DNA from 2 places in the Endothiovibrio diazotrophicus genome. Region 1 is predicted to be linked to the other one. Evidence: riboswitches for the same ligand, from Rfam matches in the RefSeq annotation. Region 1 holds a riboswitch; the other holds the start of a gene.
What was found. Region 1 has a riboswitch for cobalamin ahead of ACYQ2W_RS01495 (ribonucleoside-diphosphate reductase subunit alpha). Riboswitches for the same ligand answer to the same signal wherever they lie in the genome.

Region 1 (7,538 bases):
GCCGGATCCTGGTCCCGTTGTGTGGCAAGAGCCTGGACATGCTCTGGCTGGCGGAGCAGGGGTACCGGGTGATCGGCATCGAACTCAGCCCGGTCGCCGTCAAGGCGTTCTTCGACGAAAACCGGTTGAAGGTCAAGAAAACGCGCAACGGGAAGTTCACCCGCTGGCAGTCGGGTGCCATCGTCATCTGGTGTGGCGATTTCTTCTCGCTGCAAAGAGATCGACTGGGGCACATCGACAGCGTATTCGACCGGGCCGCGTTGACCGCCCTGCCGAAATCCGTCCGCAAACCCTATGTCGCCCAACTGCGGGCGCTGATCGACGACGTGGCGGGGGTTTTCCTGCTCTCGGTGGAAGACGTCGCCAAGGACAGCGGGCAGTCCGCCACCCAGATCGACCGTGAAATCACCACGCTGTACGCGGAACACTTCGAGATCCGGCTTGCGCATGCCCAGCGAATCGATGCGGTGCAGGACGGTTCTCCGGAACCGGGCTTCTTTGTAGACAACAAGATTTATCAGCTGAACCTGCGCCCGACGGGCATCGGATGCCATTCATGAGCTGATCGGCATCCCGCCGGCCCTTCTGCCGGGATGCAGACGCCGTCACCGGGACGGCCTCCCCGCCTACCAGGCCAGTCCGCCGCTCTGATACTCGGTCACCCGCGTCTCGAAGAAGTTCTTCTCCTTGCGCAGGTTGGCCTGCTCGTCGAGCCACGGCAGGGCGTTGCGCGCCCCCGGGAAGGGCTCCTCCAGGCCGAGCTGGCGGGCGCGGCGGTTGGCCACGTGGCGGAACTGCTCCAGGTGCTCGCCGGCCGAGTAGCCGAGCATCGGCCGCGGCAGCAGGTAGCCGACGTAGGCCGCCTCCGCCGCCTCCGCCTCGCGCCACATCGCCGCCACCGCCGCGGGGTCGGGGGCGATTCCCTCCTCCTTCATCAGTTGGCGCACCACGCGGATGCCGAAACCGCAGTGGAGCACCTCGTCGCGCAGGATGTACTGGAGCTGCTCGGCGGTGCCCTTCATCAAGCCGCGGCGCTGCAGGGCGAAGATCGGGGTGAAGCCGTTGTAGAACCAGCACCCTTCGAACACCGCGGCGAAGAACAGGTAGGCCATGAGGAAGTCGTGCAGCGCGGCGGGTTCGGTGAGGTCGAGGTCGGAACGCAGGATCGACTGCAGGCGGCGGTTGGCGATGCGGATCTTGCCGTGTATCTGCGGCACCACCCGGTAGCGGTTGTAGATCTCGCCCTGATCGAGGCCGAGGGTCTCGATGCAGTGCTGGTAGGTCCAGGTGTGCAGCGACTCCTCGTAGACCTGGCGTGCCTGGTAGATCTGCAACTCCGGGGCGGACATCTTCTCCATCACCGCCAGGCCGATGTTGCGCATGGCGAGGATGTCGGAGGTGGTGAGATAGGCGAGCACGTTCTCGTAGAGGTGACGCTCTTCCGGGGTGAGCTTGTGGTGGTAGTCGTGGACGTCCTGGGCGAGGTTGATGTCGAGCGGGGTCCAGTGGTTCTTGTTGGCGTTGAGGAAGTACTCCCAGGCCCACGGGTATTTGAAGGGGGCCAGTTGGTTGATGTCGGCGCGGCCGTTGACCACCCGCTTGTCCTGCGGGTTGATGGGCGACAGGACGTCAGGCCCCTCCGCAGACGCGACGGGTTGGGCCGGCGGCACGGCCGGCGGATGGGCGGGAATGAGGGGATCATCCCAATTCATGAACATGGTGGTTCTCCTGATCGATAACCATTGACCGCAAAATTTGCGGTTCGTCCGGTCTCGAAAAATTCGGCGATGTCTAAGGCCCGTAGGGCGGATTAGCGCCAGCGTAATCCGCCACATCGAAGCTGCCTTCGGCGAAGGTGCCCCCGTTCCGGCGGATTACGCTGGCGCTAATCCGCCCTACGGCAAGCCCACGCTATTGGCACGCCTCGCACTCGGGATCGTCGATGGCACACGCCTTGGGTGCCGCCGCCTCGGCCGATTTCTCCATGTGGGTCGCGCCCAGGGTGCGCAGGTAATAGGTGGTCTTCAGCCCGCGCACCCAGGCCAGTTTGTAGAGGTTGTCGAGTTTCGGCCCGGAGGGTTCGGCCAGATAGAGGTTCAGGCTCTGCGCCTGATCGAGCCACTTCTGGCGGCGTGACGCCGCCTCCACCAGCCAGCGCGGGTCGATCTCGAAGGCGGTGGCGTAGCGCGCCTTCAATTCGTCCGGCACCCGGTCCATGGCGCTGAGGCGACCGTCGTGGTACTTGAGGTCGTTGATCATCACCTCGTCCCACAGCCCAAGCCCCTTCAGTTCGGCCACCAGATAGGGATTGACCACCGTGAACTCGCCGGAGAGGTTCGATTTGACGAAGAGGTTCTGGTAGGTGGGCTCGATCGACGGGCTCACCCCGCAGATGTTGGAGATGGTGGCGGTGGGGGCGATGGCCAGGACGTTGGCGTTGCGCATGCCGTGGGTGAGCACCCGGCGGCGCAGCGCCTCCCAGTCGAGGGTGGTGGCGGTGTCCATCTGCAGGTAGTCGCCGCGCGCCGCCTTCAGCCGTTCGATGGAGTCGATCGGCAGCACCCCCTCGCTCCACAGCGAGCCCTCGTAGCTGGGGTAGCGGCCGCGCTCGGCGGCCAGCTCGCTGGAGGCGCGGATGGCGTACCAGCTCACCGCTTCCATGGATTGATCGGCGAAGGCCACCGCCTCCTCCGAGGCGTAGGGGATGCCCAGTTTGTGCAGGGCGTCCTGGAAGCCCATGATGCCGAGGCCCACCGGGCGGTGGCGCAGATTGGCGTTGCGCGCCTGGGGCACGCTGTAGAAATTGATGTCGATGACGTTGTCGAGCATGCGCAGCGCAGTGCTCACCGTGCGTTCCAGCTTCGCCTGATCGATCCCCTCGGCGGTGACGTGGGCGGCCAGGTTGATCGAACCCAGGTTGCACACCGCGATCTCCCGGTCGTTGGTGTGCAGGGTGATCTCGGTGCACAGGTTGGAGCTGTGCACCACGCCCACGTGGTGGTTGGTGTAGCGCAGGTTGCACGGATCCTTGAAGGCGATCCACGGGTGGCCGGTCTCGAACAGCATCGAGAGCATCTTGCGCCACAGGGTCACCGCCGGCAGCCGTTTATGGACCCGCAGCTCGCCGCGGGCCGCCTTCTCCTCGTAGGCGGTGTAGGCCGCCTCGAACGCCTCACCGGTCAGTTCGTGCAGATCCGCCGTCTCATCGGGCGAGAAGAGGCTCCATTCGCCCTCCTCCGCCACCCGCTTCATGAACAGGTCCGGCACCCAGTTGGCGCTGTTCATGTCGTGGGTGCGGCGGCGCTCGTCGCCGGTGTTCTTGCGCAGTTCGAGAAACTCCTCGATGTCGATGTGCCAAGTCTCCAGATAGGCGCACACCGCCCCCTTGCGCTTGCCGCCCTGGTTGACCGCCACCGCGGTGTCGTTGGCCACCTTGAGGAACGGCACCACCCCCTGGCTGACCCCGTTGGTGCCTTTGATGTGGGCGCCGAGGCCGCGCACCCGGCTCCAGTCGTTGCCCAGTCCGCCGGCGAATTTGGAGAGCAGCGCGTTGTCGCGGATCGCGCCGAAGATCCCCTCCAGGTGGTCGGGGACGCTGGTGAGATAACACGAGGAAAGCTGCGGCCGCAGGGTACCGGCGTTGAACAGGGTCGGGGTGCTGGACATGAAGTCGAAGCGCGAGAGCAGCTCGTAGAACTCGATCGCCCGCGCCTCGCGCTCCAGCTCGTTGAGCGCCAGGCCCATGGCGACGCGCATGAACAGCGCCTGGGGCCGCTCGAAGCGCACCCCGTCGGCGTGCAGCAGGTAACGGTCGTAGAGGGTCTGCAGGCCCAGGTAGGTGAAGTCGAGATCCCGCTCGGGGCGGATCGCCGCGGCCAGCCGCTCCAGGTCGAAGAGCAGCAGCCGCGGGTCGGCCAGGCCGCGGTCGGCGGCGCGTTGGAGATAGGCCGGGAAATAGTCGCCGTACTCCGCCCCCTCCTCCGCCACCGGCGCCAGATCCAGAAAGCCCAGTGCCTCGCTGCGCAGCCGGTCGAGCAGCAGCCGCGCCGCCGCCCGGCCATAGTCGGGATCGCGCTCGATCAGCGAGCGGGCGGCAAGCACCAGCGCCTCCGCCACCTCCCCTTCGCCGATGCCGTCGAACAGGTTGCGACGCAGGTTCTCCAGCACCGGCCCCGGCTCCGCCCCGGCGAGCCCCGCGCAGGCCGCCTCGACCTGCCGCTCCAACCGGGCGGGATCCAGCGGCACGCGGCCACCGTCGAAGCGGGTGACGTGGAGCGCGGGCACCGCCTCGGTGGGCACCGTCGCCCCTTCGGCGCGCTTGCGGGCGTGTTCCTCGCGATAGAGCACATAGGCGCGGGCCACCTTGTGATGACCCGCGCGCATCAGCGCCAGCTCCACCTGATCCTGGATATCCTCGATGTGCAGGGTGCCGCCGCCGGGCAGCCGGCGGGTCAGCGCCTCGCTCACCTGCCCGGTCAGCTCGTTCACCGCCTGGTTGACCCGCCGCGAGCCGGTCGCCCCGGCCCCCTCCACGGCGAGGAAGGCGCGGGTCACCGCGGCGGCGATCTTGGCCGGGGCGAAGGCGGTCACCGCGCCGTTGCGGCGCACCACCTGGAAACGGCCGTCGCCGCCGGCGGGTTCCGGGGGGTCGGTAACGGGAAAAGGGATGGGAGCCGGGGCCGAGCCTCCGGCGGCGAGAATGGATTCAGTCAGCATGGCGCCTCCCAGTCGAGTCCGGTCGGGCCATCGCGCGAGATCAGGGGCGAGGGTCCGCAACGGGCGGGGAGCGCCCCCGAAGCCTTGGACGCGAAGGCTCGGGAAACCCCGCCGTCACCCGAGGGGGACGGCGGGACGCTCTCCGGCAGGTATTCGGACTCGGGGGCGCGCCGGCTCTCGCCGGCCCCTACGGCCGCGGCTTCCCACCCCCCAGGTTCTCCCCGTCAGGGCAGTGCCTGGTGTCTTCCACCCGGCGGCCTTCGTTCCCCCACACCGCTGCGCGACAGTTCCGGATTCACACCGGATTCCCTGTTACCGCAAACACGATATGTTGTGGATGCACCGAAGATCGAGCACAAGATAGGATAAACCCCCCCCCCACACAAGCGGCGGTTCCCCAACACCGGATGAACCGCGGAGGTCACCGCTGAATGCCGCTCGGGAAGACGATCAGGCTCCGTGAGCCGGACTGACGGTCACCTCCGAAGAGTGGCGCGCAAGCGCTTCGCCGCCGCCACCATGTGGGTCAACGCCGGGATCACCTCCTCCCACCGGCGGGTCTTCAGACCGCAATCGGGATTGACCCACAGCCGCTCGGCCGGGATGCGCTCGGCGGCCTTGTCCATCAGCTCGACGATCTGCGCCTCGGTCGGGATGTTGGGCGAGTGGATGTCGTAGACGCCGGGGCCGATCCCGTTGGGGTAGTCGAAGTCGTCGAAGGCATCGAGCAGCTCCATGTCGGAGCGTGAGGTCTCGATGGTGATCACGTCGGCGTCCATCGCGGCGATCGATTCGATGATGTCGTTGAACTCCGAATAGCACATGTGGGTATGGACCTGGGTCTCATCGGCCACCCCGTTGGCGGCGATGCGAAACGCCTCCACCGCCCAATCGAGATACCCCGGCCATTGCGCGCGGCGCAGCGGCAACCCCTCGCGCAGCGCCGCCTCGTCGATCTGGATCACCTGCACCCCGGCCCGCTCCAGGTCCAGCACCTCCTCGCGGATCGCCAGGGCGAGCTGCCGGCAGGAGGCCGCACGCGGCTGGTCGTCGCGCACGAAGGACCAGTTGAGGATCGTCACCGGCCCGGTCAGCATCCCCTTCATCGGCTTGTCGGTGAGCGACTGGGCGTAGCGGATCCACGCCACGGTCATCGCCCGCGGACGGTGGATGTCACCGAACAGGATCGGCGGCTTGACGCAGCGCGAGCCGTAGGACTGGACCCAGCCGAAGCGGCTGAAGGCGTAGCCCTCGAGCTGCTCGCCGAAGTACTCCACCATGTCGTTGCGCTCGGCCTCGCCATGCACCAGCACGTCCAGCCCCAGCGCCTCCTGCTCGCGCACGCAGCGCTCGATCTCCGCCTCCATGGCCGCCTGGTAGGCCGCCTCGTCCAGCTCGCCGGCCTTGAAGCGGCGGCGCGTCCGGCGGATCTCCGCGGTCTGCGGGAAGGAGCCGATGGTGGTGGTGGGAAACCGCGGCAGGTCGAGCAGCGCCGCCTGCTTCGCCGCGCGTTCGGCGTAGGGGCTGCGGCGTCGTCCCATGTCGGCGTCGATCGCGGAGAGGGCGGCACGCACCGCCGGGTCGCTCACCCGCGGCGAGGAGCGGCGCGCCGCGCAGGCGGCGCGGTTGGCCACCAGCGCCTCGTTCACCGCGTCGCGACCGCGGTTCAAGGCGGTGGCGAGCACCTGCAGCTCGTCGAGTTTCTGCTTGGCGAAGGCGAGCCACGAGCGGATCTCACCGTCGAGCCGATCCTCACTATCGAGATCCACCGGCACGTGGAGCAGCGAACACGAAGGCGCCAGCCACAGCCGCTCACCGAGCCGCGCGGCGAGCGGCTCCAGCCAATCGAGCATCCCGTCGAGATCGCTCTTCCAGATGTTGCGGCCGTCGACCACGCCGAGCGACAGCACCTTGTGCCCCGACAGGTAGCCGAGCAGTGGTACCACCTCCTCGCGGGCGTTGACCGCATCCAGGTGGAGGCCCGCCACCGGCAGCTCGACGGCCAGTTGCAGGTTCTCCCGCAACGAACCGAAATAGGTGGCGAGCAGCAGTTTGACCCGGCTCGCCTTGAGGTCGTGATAGGCGAGGTTGAAGGCGTGGCGCCACGGCGCCTCCAATTCGGTGACCAGCAGCGGCTCGTCGATCTGCACCCACTCCGCCCCCGCCCCGGCCAGGGCCTCCAGCAGCTCGGCGTAGACCGCCAGCAGGCGCGGCAGCAGTGCCAACCGGTCAACGCCGTCCTTGGCCTTGCCGAGGGCCAGGTAGGTGACCGGACCGATGATCACCGGCTTGGCCCGCACGCCCAGCGCCCCGGCCTCGGCCAGTTGCTCCAGCAGACGGGAGGCGTCGAGCGCGAACTCCGTGGTGGCGGTGAACTCGGGGACGATGTAGTGGTAGTTGGTGTCGAACCACTTGGTCATCTCACCCGCCGCCACGCCGCCGTCCTCGGCGACACCGGGGGCGGAGCGTCCACGCGCCACGCGGAAGTAGTTGTCCAACGGGTCGCCCGCGAAGCCGCGCACCCGCTCGGGCAGGTGGCCCAGGGTGAAGCTCATCTCCAGCACCTGGTCGTAGAAGGCGAAGTCGCCCACCGGCACGAGATCCAGCGCGGCCTGATCCTCCCAGTGGCGACGGCGCAGCCCGGCCCCCAGCGCCTTCAGCTCGCCGCGGGAAGTCTCCCCCCGCCAATAGGACTCCAGGGCGAACTTCAGCTCACGCTTCGCGCCGATGCGCGGAAAACCCAGGTTGTGCGTAGTGACCATGCTGCCTACCTCTGCTCCGGATGAATGAAAAGCCGGAGGGATGGTAGGCAGCGGCATCGA
Region 2 (7,538 bases), on a different contig from region 1:
TGATCGCCTCGTGGTCCGGCGCCGTCGATGCGATGCAGCCCGACATCCGTCTCAACGGTTCCGACGGGCCCTTGGTGGGGCTCCCCGACCTGCCCCTGGAGCTGAGCATCTCCCTCGACAGCGAGGGTTTGCAGGGCGACGCGGTGGAGTGGTGGCTGGCGGCGGAGACCCCGGCCGGCTGGTTCTCCTACACTGCGGCGCAAGGGTGGGTGCCCGGGGTGGTTCCGGCGCTGGCGATGGCGCCGGTGAGCGTGGTGCCGGTGACGCTGCCGCTCCCCTCGCCGCTGCCGCAGGGCGAGTACCGCTTCCATTTCGGTCTCGATGAGGCGGTCGACGGCACGCCGGCGCCGGCCTGGCTCGACAGCGTCAGCCTGTCGGTGGTGGGGGAGGATGCGCTGCCGCCCTCCTTCCCCGGCATCGCCCGGGTCACCGCCACCGGCACCGACCGTTTCGACCTGAGCTGGCGTCCCGCCTCCGACAACCATACCGCGGAGGGGGAGCTGCTCTATGAGATCCACGCCGATCCGGCGGCGGGGTTCACCCCCGATGCGGCGACGCTGGTGCAGACGGTGCGCGGTGAGCTGAGCGCGACGGTCACCGGCCTCGCCCCCGCCACCACCTATCAGGTGCTGGTGGTGGCGGTGGACGGTGACGGCAACCGTAGCGTCGAGCGGGACTACGAGACGGTTACCACCCTCGACGTCGAGAGCCGGCGGGGGAGCGGGGTGGCGGTCTACCTGCCGGAGGCGTTGGGACTGCCGGAGCCGGAGCAGAGCGGTTCCACCTTCACCTTCGATCTGAGCGGCGGCGACGTGGCGGCGCCCGACGTCGGCGAGCTGCTGGTCGGTCCGCAGGGCGGGACGGGGTACCTGCGGCGGGTGGTCTCGGCGACCAAGAGCGGCGGGCGGATGATGGTGGAGACCGCGGCCGGTTCGCTCAGCGAGGGGTTGGAGGAGGGGAGCGTCGACCATCTCCAGCGCCTCTTCGACGTGGCCGAGGGGAGTGCCGCGGGCAGCTCCGCCCGGTTGCGCGTCAGCCGTCGCGGCCGGGGCGCGGGGAGCGTGGCGCGGATGGAGTGGCGCGACGGCGGGCTGGTCGCCGAGCAGCGCGAGGGCGCCGCGTCGGTGCCCGGACTCCGGCTCACCCCGCAGGACGGCGGGCGCTACCGGCTCGACCTCGGCGAGGCGCCGGGGGCCGGGCGGGAGGTGGAGCAGCAGGTCAGTTTCGAGCTCACCCCCTCGTTCGAGCCCGGCCTGAGTACCCGTCTGGTGTGGGGCAGCGGCGGCACCCTGCGCCGCGGCGAGGTGATCGCCCGCGGCAAGCTGTCGCTGGACGCCGAGGCGACCTACCGCCTCACCGCCGGGGCGGCCTACAACCCGGAGCCGGTGGAGCTCTTCTCGCGCACCTTCCGCAGCACCTACCTGGTGGGCACGGTGCCGGTCTATCAGGAGGTGATCCTCTCGGTGAAGGCGCAGGCGAGCGCCGCCACCAGCGCCAACGTCACCGCCACCGCCTCCGCTCACGCCGCCACCACGCTCTCCTTCGGCGTCCGTTACAACGCCTCGCTACGTCAGTGGCAGGCGGTCTCCGACCAGACCTACGAGAAGTCGCTGACCACCCGGCTGACCGCCAAGGGGGGCGCCACCGCCGAGGTACGGTTGATCCCGGATATCACGGTGAAGTTCTACAAGGCGCTCTCCGCCGGCCTCTCGGTAGAGCCCTATCTGCGCGGCGAGGCGGCGGTGGAGGCGGCGGCGTCGAGCGAGGGGGTCGCGGCGGAGTTGACCCGCTTCGAGTTCGCCCTCGGCGTGGAGTGTTTCGCCCACGCCGATCTCAACGTGGTGGTGGCCAACATCACCATCCTCGACCATCGGCGGGTCTGCGGCCCGCCGTCGGAGGAGGATGACGGCTGGTCGGTGGCAATCGACGAATATCCGCTGTTCGATCTGCCCCAGCTCACCCTGTTGCCGATCACCTCCACCGCCGCGGGACGACCGGTGGCGCTCACCCTGAAGGTGGTCGACGGGACCAACAACCCGTTCGATCTCGGCTCCCTCCAGTGGGCGGTGACCCCCGAGCCGGGGGAGGCGGTACGGCTCACTGCCGACCAGCGGCAGGCCGACGGCAGCCGCCTGCTCCAGGCGGAATTCGTCGGTTGCACCGCCGAGCCCTACACCGTTACCGCCTCCGGCTACGGCCGGCTCGGCGCCATCGCCACCCGCACCGTATCGGGCACCGCGTCGGTCACCGCGGGGAGCTGCGGCCCGCTGGCCCGTGCCACCATCGCCCCGCTGTTCGGTGCCGCGCCGCTCACCGTGGAACTCGACGCGGGTGAATCCACCGTTCCCGGCGGCGGCACCCCGACCTTCCACTGGTCGGCCGATGGCGACCGCGAGGCCGACACCGCCCAGGCGAGATTCACCTTCGACACCGTCGGCAACTATCGGATCCAACTGACGGTGGGGGACGGCAGCGGTGAGGTGGATACGCTGGAGGAGACGGTCACCGTGGCCAACTGCCGCTACCTGATTCGTCCTCTCAGACAGGATTCGCGGGGGCTGGATCTCGAAACGAGTGTCAACACCTGGGATTCCTACACCCTGTTTTGGCGGGTCTGCGCATGGACCGGGAGCCGTGGCGGCGAGGCTGCCCGCAGCACCTACTGGTCTTCCACCCCGGTCGAAGGGAGCCCTCCCGCCCAGTGGGGGAGCCGCGCCAGCGCCGAGCATCTGAGCGAAGTGAAAGACGGTGAGGTGCTTCAGGACCTCACCTACTATTGGGACGATACCGTCGCCTATTACGGCGACCATTCCGAGCCGGTCACCCCTGTCTTCCAGTGGGTTCGTCCGGACGACGCAGGGTGCCACTGGACCAGCATCGGCAGCGACACCGAGTGCCGGGCGGAGGCCCTCAACTCGATGGCCAACCGCCCCGAATTGGATCTCTCCAGGCCCTGGTGCATCCCCTACGCCACTTTTGATCGGTTCGGAGGACAGGGGGGCGGTCGCTACAGTGACCTGCCGATGGTTTTTCCGATCTGCGACGAGGAGCGGTCCGCCTTTGTCGACAACCGGTTCGGCGAGTTGTGCCTGAGCTATCCCGATGAGGCGCGGTGCGGGGCCTTCGAACGCTACTGCGGCAACTACCCGGACGACGAGACCTGTGCGGCGATGGCGCTCCAGCAACAGCAGTTCTGCGACAACGTTCAGTCCCAGACCTATCCCGCTGCCGCCAACCTCGAGGCCTGTGCCGATCCGGCGGCGCGGTGGTCGTGGGGGCTGTGATGTTGGAGCGGTGTTTCGACCGTCGGGCGTTTGCCCGCTTCATCCCGTCGTTTTCCGCCAGCGCCTTCAGGTGGAACTCGGGGTAAGGGCGGGGTGGTGAGCGCTCATTCGCCGGCCCACTCCGCGCGCTTGGCGATTAGCTGATCGAGCCCCTGGAGGAGGATCGGTGCGGGGTGGAGGAAACGCTCGCCGTCGAGGGGGACGATGCGGGTGGCGCCCTGGATCGGCGGGAGCGCGCACTGCTTCGCCCCCGGCCGTTCGAAGAGGAAGATCACCTGCGGGTTCAGCTCCCCGATCAGTCGCTCCAGTCCCTCGCCCGGTTCGCTCCAGTGGAGCCGCTCGGCGGTCTCGACCACGCTGAAGCCGGCGCTGGTGAAGAGGTCGTAGAGCCAGGTGTCGCGGCCGAAGCTGTAGGGGCGGCCGGTGCAGGCGGAGAGCAGCAGCGCGCGTTTTCCGCCGGCGGCCACCGCGGCGGCCTTGGCGCGCCAGGCGCCGCGGAAGGCGGCGGCGCGTCCCGCCGGGTCGCTCAGGCCGGCCGCGGCGGCGATGGTGCGCAGGTTCTCCTCCACCTGGGCCATGGAGTGGAAACCGTCCAGGCGGTAGGCGTGGGTGCCCGGCGGGGTGAGTGCCTGCACGCGCTCCTCCGGGGTCCAGTCGGAGGTGAACCAGAGCGCAGGTTCGAGGAGCGCCAAGGCCTCGCCGTCGGGGTCGAGGACGCCGCCGGTGCGCGGCCGGTCGAGGGTGTCGTAGCGGCTGGTGCCGACGATGCAGTCACTGAGGCCGAGCCAGGCGAGGGTGTGGGTGAGGTAGGGGGATTGGCTGACGATGGCGGGGCAGTCGGCCGGCGGTCCCTCCGCCGCCGCGCCCGCCCCAGCCCCCCACAGGAGGGCGATGAGGGCGAGCGCCGGGAGAGGGCGGTCACTGCGCATAGCGGATCGCCACGAACAGTTCGGCGCCGGGCTGGTTGTAGGTGTTGACCGTCTGGTAGTCGCGATCGAGGGCGTTGCTCAGGGTGGCCTGGAGGCTCCACTGCTTGTCCAGCCGGTAGCCGGCGCGCAGGTCGAGCAGGGCGTATCCGCCGAGGCGGGTGAGGTTGGCGGCGTCGTCGAAGCGGCGGCCCTGGTAGAACAGGGTGGCGCCGGCCGACAGCGCGCCGAAGTCGCGGTCGAGGTCGAGCCGCAGGGTGTGGTCGGCGCGGCGGCGCAGGCGGTTGTCGCTGTCGCGGTCGCGCGGATCGAGCAGCGTCAGCTGGCCGTGGCTGCGCCAGCCGGCGAAGGTGCCGCGCAGCTCCAGTTCGACGCCGTCGATGCGCGCGCGGGAGGTGTTTTGCGGCACCCAGTTGCCGCTGGCGTCGGGGGCCCAGTCGATCAGCTCGTCGATGCGGCTGTGGAAGGCGTGGAGCGACCACTCGCCCCAGCCGGGAGTGGCGGTGAGGCCGGCCTCGACGGTGGCCGACTCCTCGGGGCGGAGATTGGGGTTGCCGCTGCCGGGCCAGTAGAGCTGGTTGAGGGTGGGGGCCTTGAAGGCGGTGCCGGCGGAGGCGGTGAGACGCAGGCCGCGGTCGATGCGGTAGCCCCACGCGAGGTTGCCGGTGGTGTGGCCGCCGAACTGCTCGTTGTCGTCGTGACGCAGGGCGGTGAGCAGGTCGTGGTCGCCGCGGTTCCATTGGTACTGGGCGAACAGCGAGTGGTTGTCGCGCCGGTCGACGGTGTAGGCGGTGTCGCCTTCGGCCTGGTCGCGGTACCAGTCGAGGCCGAGGGTGAGGAGATCGTCGTCGTCCACGGTGAGGTCGTTCTGCCAGGTGATCTGGTGGCGGCGGGTGTCGATGGTGGAGTAGTGGGCGCCGTGGTCGAACTGCTCGCTCCGGTCGAGGTTGCGGGCCAGTTGGAGGCTGCTCTGCCAGCGCTCGCCGAGGGGCAGGCGGAGGTCGAAGGCCATCACCTGCTGGACCACGTCGCTCTCGTCGGGGGCGCCGTCATATTCGTTGTCGCCGTCGGCGTGGAGCAGGGTGAAGCCGAGCCGGCCGCCCCGCTCGAGGTCGTGGCCGAGGCTCAGCGAGAGGGCGTCGTTGCGGTAGCCGTCGCGATCCGGTTCGTCCACCGCGTACCAGCCGGTGGTGGGCTGGCGGGCGTCGATGCCGTCGGTGCCCTGGTGGCTGGCGGCCACCGCGTAGTCGAGTCCGCCCTGGCGTCCGGAGAGGGCGGCGCGGGCCTCCACCCGCTGGTGGCTGCCGATCCCGGCGGCGGCGTCGAAATGGCGCTCACCGCCGCCGCGGCGGGTGAAGATCTGCACCACGCCGCCGATGGCGTCCGAGCCGTAGAGGGCGGCGTGGGGGCCGCGCACCACCTCGATACGGTCGATCAGGCCCAGCGGCAGGTCCTGCCAGGCGGGGGTGCCGGTGGTGGCGGAGCCGACCCGCACGCCGTCGATCAGCAGCAGGGTGTGGCCGGCGCCGGTGCCGCGCAGGTAGAGGCCGGTGGGCTTGCCGGGGCCGCCGCTGTTGGTCAGGTCGATGCCGGCCAGGCCGCGCAGTAGTTGGATGAGGTCGCGGGCGCCACTCGTCTCGATGGCCGGGCGGTCGATGACCGTCACCGGGGCGAGGGCCTGGTCGGCGGTGATTGGGGTGCGGGTGGCGGTGACCACCATCACCGGCACCGATTCGGCAGCCAGCGGGGTGACGACGGGCAGGGTGAGCAGGGTCAGCCCGGCGAATGCCGGGGAACGGTTCTTCACGGTCTTCTCTCCACAACAGGGTCCGCGCGCACCCGCGCGGAGGTATTCGGGGCGTGACGGGAGAGAAGAGGCGGGTGGGACGAGGCCGGAGGCGGCCGCACACCGGCCGCCTCCGCCCTCCGCGGTACGCCGTGGCAGCCTCAGGCCGGTCTCCGGGCTGGTGAGCGGGAGCGCGTCCCGGGCCGAGCCGCCTTCCCACGCGCGTGCGCAGTGGCGTGTTGGCTCGCCCTTGACTCACTTACCGTTGCGGGGGCAGCGCCGGAATTGTCGCAGCGGGCGACGCACCGGCTTCCCGTTTCATCCCGGGCGGAGGAACCGTCCGGGACACCTGAAGCGGCGGGGAGTTTGGGGGGGAGGGGGAGGGGTGTCAAGCGGGTGAAAACGAAAAAACGCGGCCGAGGCCGCGTTCTGTGCGATAGGGCGTAACGCGCCGGAGCGCTATTTGGCGTCGTCCGGCTTCGCTTCCTCCGCCTTCTTCATGCGCGCCGCCATCTCCTGCTTGCGCTCCTCCAGCATCTTGCGGTGTTCGGCGCGGTAGCGGTCGATGGTCGCCTGCATCTCGGCGAACTGCTGCTCCTGCCACTCCTTCATCTGCTGGTGGCGCTCCTCCATCTGCTTGCGCCGTTCGGCGAACCGCGCCTCCATCTGCTTCTGCTGTTGCTCGTAGAACTTGCGCAGGGACTCCGCGCGGCGGTCGAGGATCATCCGGTATTCGTCGGCGGAGTAGGCGGTGGTCGGCGGCGGCAGCGGGGGTTGGTAGCCATTGTTCCCGTCAGTGGCCGGGGTGCCCCGGCCCGGTCCGCTCATCCCGGGGCCCATCCCCATTCCAGGCCCCATTCCCCGTCCCGGCCCCATGCCGCGACCCATTCCATAGCCGGGGCCGTAGCCCGGACCGTACCCTGGACCGTAACCGTATCCGTATCCGGGAGCGGCGGTCTGGGGAATGGCGGATGGGGTGGAGGTCTCCTGCGCACCGGCGGGGGTGGCGGTGCAGGCGAAGGCGATGGCCGCGGCGACGACCAGTGGGCTGCTCTTCTTCATTAGCTGACTCCTCAAGGGGGTTCGAGGTGGGTACGATCCGTCCGCCGTGGAGCATAACAAATGCGCTTGGAAATACCACCGGCGGAAGGTGGCTACCCGTCGTCCCGCAGCGCCTCCCAGCGGTTGTGGATCAGGCAGAACAGATCGGCGGTGCGCTCCGCGTCGTAGATCGCCGAATGGGCCGCGTTGGAATCCCACGGGAGACCGGCGGCGGCGGCGATGCGGGCGAGCACCGTCTGCCCGTAGAACAGCCCGCCGAGGGTGGCGGTGTCGAAGCTGCTGAAGGGGTGGAACGGGTTGCGCTTGATCTTGGTGCGCTCCACCGCGGCGTTGAAGAAGCCGAGGTCGAAGATCGGGTTGTGGGCGACCATCACCGCGCGGTTGCAGCCCTGCTCCTTCACCTCGGCGCGGATCGGTTTGAGCAGGGCGTTGAGCGCCTGCCGCTCGGGCAGCGCGCCGCGAAACGGGTGGTAGGGGTCG

Region 2: linked by a shared signal. The riboswitch ahead of ACYQ2W_RS20705 (TonB-dependent receptor domain-containing protein) and the one ahead of ACYQ2W_RS01495 (ribonucleoside-diphosphate reductase subunit alpha) in region 1 are both predicted to bind cobalamin.

What each region holds. Positions count from the first base shown of each region.
Region 1 is NZ_BAAHXB010000003.1:26,435-33,972, reverse strand. It holds gene ACYQ2W_RS01505 (thiopurine S-methyltransferase) at 1-560, shown strand, start outside; gene ACYQ2W_RS01500 (ribonucleotide-diphosphate reductase subunit beta) at 627-1,718, opposite strand; gene ACYQ2W_RS01495 (ribonucleoside-diphosphate reductase subunit alpha) at 1,912-4,716, opposite strand; cobalamin riboswitch at 4,844-5,078, opposite strand; gene metE (5-methyltetrahydropteroyltriglutamate--homocysteine S-methyltransferase) at 5,193-7,478, opposite strand.
Region 2 is NZ_BAAHXB010000109.1:341-7,878, reverse strand. It holds gene ACYQ2W_RS20715 (PKD domain-containing protein) at 1-3,284, shown strand, start outside; gene ACYQ2W_RS20710 (ABC transporter substrate-binding protein) at 3,389-4,213, opposite strand; gene ACYQ2W_RS20705 (TonB-dependent receptor domain-containing protein) at 4,203-6,017, opposite strand; cobalamin riboswitch at 6,144-6,364, opposite strand; gene ACYQ2W_RS20700 (hypothetical protein) at 6,456-7,058, opposite strand; gene rnt (ribonuclease T) at 7,151-7,538, opposite strand, start outside.